2 regions of the Rhodoferax mekongensis genome follow, and region 2 is predicted to be linked to the other one. Evidence: riboswitches for the same ligand, from Rfam matches in the RefSeq annotation. Region 2 holds a riboswitch; the other holds the start of a gene.

Region 1 (2,478 bases), 1.3 Mb from region 2:
ACGCCTCACAAGGCGACCTGCAAAAAGCGGCTGAACTCCTGCGCGATAACAGTTTCCTGTCCCGCTCCAAAGCGGGCTCAGACATGCTGAAAGCGCTGATCACCATGCCGCAGACCACGCACTTCGGCATGAACGAACGCAGCGGCTTTCGTGATGAACACATTCCCCTGCTGGCCAAATGGAGCCTGCGGCCGCTGGCCGACTACCAGGCAGAGCTGGCCAGCCGCAGCCATGCGACGGCCGTGGTCGAAGCCGCCATCTGGATCGCAGGCCGATTGGGAGTGGATGCAGACGAGCTAGAGGAAGCCGGTAAAGACGCTGAGGCCGTGATCCGGACTGCATTGCTTGCTATAGCCTGTAAACGCAGCACATTGCCGGACTGGGTTACCTTTGAAAAGATGATTCTTGCGCTGCGCAAGCGCTACCTTGCCAAACCCGGCAAGCTGCCCTTGACGCTGCCTGCAGACCTACCCTCCGAATGGCTTCCAGTGGTGGAGTCCGTGCGTGATTCAGTCTGGGAAGACTCCGCAAAATGGTTGGAGTCGGCCGTTCCTGCCCGCAAGCTGTTCGACCAGACGCCCGCATTCATGGGGCGGTACTTCTGGGTGGAAGACGCTATCAGCGAAGTGGAGCAATTCGATCGATCAGTCTCTAAAGCCTGGGCCAAGGCCACCGGTGGGAATGACGACGAGAGCTCACTACTCACCCTTTTCCTGTGCATGGCCGCAGGCAGTGCAGCGAAAACCGTATTGACCGAAAAAGCGGCCTCCACCTTAGTGAAGAAAATTCGCAAAACAGGGCTGCAAACCGCCCTTCCCCTGCAATTCATCCAGGACCATGCACCTGCAGAACATCTGGAAGACTATGCGAGCCTGTGGACCAACTTCATCGAAGAGGCGTCGAGCACTCTGACCAGCGACCACGATTACACCTTCAATGACGCGGTAGCCTTGTTGCGCCGTGAATGCAACATCCAAAGCTGATCGCGTCAAGGCGGAGTTGAGGGATAAACACCCGCCAATATTTGCCAACTCCGCAAAAAAAGTTAAAATTAACAAATCGAGTGCTGCCGACCTGGCAGTGCTTATGGGTAAACCCGTTGAAAGACGGGGACACAAAGCCACCGACCTACAGCAGCAATGCCATGGTAGCGGGGCCGCCGATGAGAACATGTGTACGCACGCATTCCATTGAACGTTGTGGCCCTCCCTTGTTTCCCGGAGCAGTTGCCATGACGAGATTCGAAATCCAACGCAATCATCAAAACCAAAGCGTCCATACCAAGTGGCCATTGGCTGCAGTTTGCCTTTCTGCAATTGCAATGCTCAGCGCCTGTGGGGGCGGCTCCAATCCGGCAGATCAGGTGGCGTCAGGCACCGTGACCATGCAAATGGACGTGCCAACCCTGCCCAGCGCTGTTGCAGAGCAGGTCGCAACGCCTTTTTCTCAATCGGAGCCCAGCCCGGACGCAGAGCCTGTTTTCACGCCTATGGCGGCTGGAACGAATACCGCAACCTACACACCTGCGCAGATACGGGCTGCTTACAGCCTTCCCGACCTGCCTGCGAGTGGCACGGCAGTCACAGCAGTCAAGGCTGCACAAATGGGTGCCGGACAGACCATCTACATCGTCAACGCATACCACAACCCTAATGCGATTGCCGAGCTAGCCGTGTTCAACCAAAAATTCGCGCTACCGACATGCGCTACCAAAATCATAGCACCCACCGCAGCATTACCGCTGGCTGCAGCATCAACTAATGCATGTGAATTCTCTGTGGTGTACAACACTGCCGCTGGAGGCATGACTGCGACAGCGCCTGCTTACAACTCCGGCTGGGCGACTGAAATTGCACTCGACGTGCAATGGGCGCATGCCACCGCTCCGCTCGCGCGCATTGTCTTGATCGAAGCGCCGGACGCCTCCCTCAACAGCTTGTTGGGCGCCATCAAGCTGGCCAACTCCATGGGACCCGGGATTGTTTCCATGAGTTTCGGCGCAGCAGAAGGCAGTTGGACAGCGTCGGTGGACTCGGTATTCACCGCACCCAAGATGACCTATCTCGCCGCAACGGGTGACTCCGGTATGGCTGTCTCCTGGCCTTCGGTGTCCCCGAACGTTTTGGCCGTAGGCGGGACGACATTGAACTACAACGGCACAGGCACACGGTCAGAAGTGAGCTGGTCCGGCACCGGAGGCGGCATCAGCGCCTATTCCGCGACGCCCAGCTACCAATCGAATGCCGTCCCGGGCATGGGCTTTACCAGCCGCCGCGTGGTAGCGGATGTGGCCTTCAACGCCGACCCGGCCACTGGCCAATACACCGCCGTGATGACACCCGGCAGCTCCACGGTGAACTGGATGAGCGTGGGGGGCACCAGCCTGTCGACCCCACAATGGGCCGGGCTGATTGCCATTGCCAACGCGAGCCGCGCGCAGGCTTCCAAAGCAGCGCTGGGCCTACCCCACTCTGCCCT
Region 2 (2,478 bases):
GGGCGGAAGTCATAAATTGCTGGAAGGTGTGATGGCCTTCAAGACAGAGGCGGACGACAGCCTGCTGTTGCCTACCCGCGTCAAGGAAGGCGCGGGGCAACTCGCAAGCGGCATGAATCAGCTGGACGACGGCATCCGCGATGCATCCGAAGGACAGAAGAAACTGTCCGATGGCGCCAACCGGGTGGCCGCCGGAGTGGGGACCTTGACGAACGGCATGCGCTCCATGAGCGGCGCTATTCGCCAGGCCGTGACCAAACTGCCCGAGGACAGCCAGCTCGACGAGCTGGATGCCGGGAGCAATCAGCTCAGCAATGGTGCCGGCGCCTTGTCCGAAGGCTTGCAAAAACTCAAAACAGGCACGCAAGCACTTTCGGGTGGATTGGATTTGCTCGCCCATTCGCTGCCGGCTTCCATTGAGACACCGGAAGGCAGCCCGGAAGGTCTGGCCAACTCTGTCAAACCCATTATTGAAGTCGATGCCGTGGTCGGCAACAGCGGCAGCGGCTTTGCACCCAACGTGATCCCCGCAGCACTCTGGCTGGGAGCCGGTGTGGCGGCTTTCCTGATCCATATCCGCGTGATGCCGCGGCATGCCAAGCGCTTTTCACCGCCGGCCAAATTCATCGGCAAGATCGCCATGCCGGCTATCGTGGTGCTGATGCAGGCGCTGGTGCTGGGGCTGACAGTGTTATGGGGCTTGAAGGTGCGCATTTTTGATCCCGCTGCCTTTGCCTTGTGCCTGACAGTGGCAGGACTGTCTTTCTTGATGATCGTGATGCTGCTCACGCGCGCATTGGGCGATGCGGGCAAAGTCTTCGCCATGGTGTTTCTGGCGGTGCAGCTGTCGGCATCGGGTGGCGTTTTGCCGGTGGAACTGAGTGGCGGCTTGTATGAAATCATCAGCCCCTGGCTGCCCATGACCTGGGTGGTGCGGGCGGTGAAGGCGGCCATGTTCGGGGCCTATGGGGGTGCCTGGCAATCGCCCATGCTGCTGGTCACCGCTTGCGGTTTGATCTCGATGTTGCTGGCCTGCTGGATAGGACGCTGGCGCTATCTGCACCCGGCCCAGATGCAGCCCGCTGTCGGCTTGTGACCTGCCGTTGAACTGCGATCAGTGACGCGGCAGCGTGAGAAAGCCGCGTTGCACCCTCCACTCGGTGCACAAGAAGCGTCCGTTGTTCATCAGCCGGTCAAGGATGCTGTAGTCGGGGTAGACCATCTTGCCGTCTTTGCAGATCATCACTGTTTCTTCGGTCGTGACCTGCTGCAGCAAGTTGGCGAGGGTCATGCTGTCCCGCAGGAGTACATACACCGTGAGCAATGCGACAACCGTGGCTGCCAGAGAGCACCACTCCCGCATTTTTTGTTGCAAGGGGCTTGCAACTTCGGGCGAGTCCATGGGAAGGGCACCGCCGCTCAGACTGAACAGGTCGGCACTCCCGGTGGCCGGTGCTGCACCATCCTCTTGAGCCGCAGCAGGCTGGGGCACCTGGGTTTCAGCACTGTGAGCACTGGCGGCCTCGGCGGCGGGGATGAAAGCCCGTCCAAAGGGCTTGGTTTGCTTCATGGTGTGGACTCCCGTACTTTGCATCCGGAGGGCATGACGCCGTTTCCACAGCCAACGCTGCTGAAAGCAACCCCGCTATCCGCCTGCTGTGCAGGGAGGACCGGAGGCTTTGCGTCCCTGCCTCTCGGCAGGTTTGCCCATGCGCTCTAGGCGCGAAAAGTCAGACTATAGAGGAAGCCGGGAAATCCCCCAAATCGGTTTTCGATGCGCAAAAAGAAGTAAAAGCTGTCAGTCCGTGCGTGGTGGAGGCATTGCACAGTTCTTGCACCGCTGATTCTGAGCGCCGCCCGATTCAGTCCGGCATCTGCAAAGGATTGGGCTCAACGGCCCTGAAGTTCACGATAAACACCACGCCTTTGTCCGAATTGGGAGCAATCTCAAGCTCTCCCCCAATTTGGCGTGCCAAATCGGACACCAACTGCAAGCCGAGCGACTCCTTTCGCTTCTCTTCAAAATTGCCGGGAAGGCCTACACCGGTATCCGCCACACGCAGGCTCCACAGGTCGGCATCGTCCAGACGAATCAAGTCGATGCTCACGAGCCCCTGGTCATGGGCAGGAAAGCCATGCTTCAGACAGTTGGAGATGAGTTCATTGACCAGCAAACCGCAGGTGACTGCCTGGTCCATGCCCACTGGGACCGAACCCAAATTCAGCACCAGCTGAACAGAGCGCAAGTTCACGGCCTGGTTTTGAAACGCCTGCGTAGAGAGCTGACTCAAGTATTTCCCCAAGTCCACAGAAGCAAAGGTTCCGGTGCGGTACAGCAGCTCGTGGAGCAACGCCATGGCTCGAATGCGCGCTTGCATATCACCCAGCACCACCTTGGTGTCCGCAACGGTGCTGCGCCTGCTCTCCAATCTGAGCAGGCTGGTAATGACCTGCATATTGTTTTTGACCCTGTGGTGC

What was found. A riboswitch is a leader RNA that binds a small molecule or an ion and turns the genes downstream of it on or off. The one in region 2 is predicted to bind cyclic di-GMP.
Region 1: it holds a riboswitch for cyclic di-GMP, as region 2 does, so the genes downstream of both, RAN89_RS11645 (putative Ig domain-containing protein) here and RAN89_RS17695 (hypothetical protein) in region 2, are expected to answer to the same signal.

The regions. Positions count from the first base shown of each region.
Region 1 covers NZ_CP132507.1:2,427,059-2,429,536, reverse strand. Annotated here, with positions in the region: gene RAN89_RS11650 (hypothetical protein) at 1-983, shown strand, start outside; cyclic di-GMP riboswitch class I at 1,080-1,164, shown strand; gene RAN89_RS11645 (putative Ig domain-containing protein) at 1,322-2,478, shown strand, end outside.
Region 2 covers NZ_CP132507.1:3,696,778-3,699,255, forward strand. Annotated here, with positions in the region: gene RAN89_RS17690 (YhgE/Pip family protein) at 1-1,096, shown strand, start outside; gene RAN89_RS17695 (hypothetical protein) at 1,115-1,570, opposite strand; cyclic di-GMP riboswitch class I at 1,633-1,718, opposite strand; gene RAN89_RS17700 (sensor histidine kinase) at 1,863-2,478, opposite strand, start outside.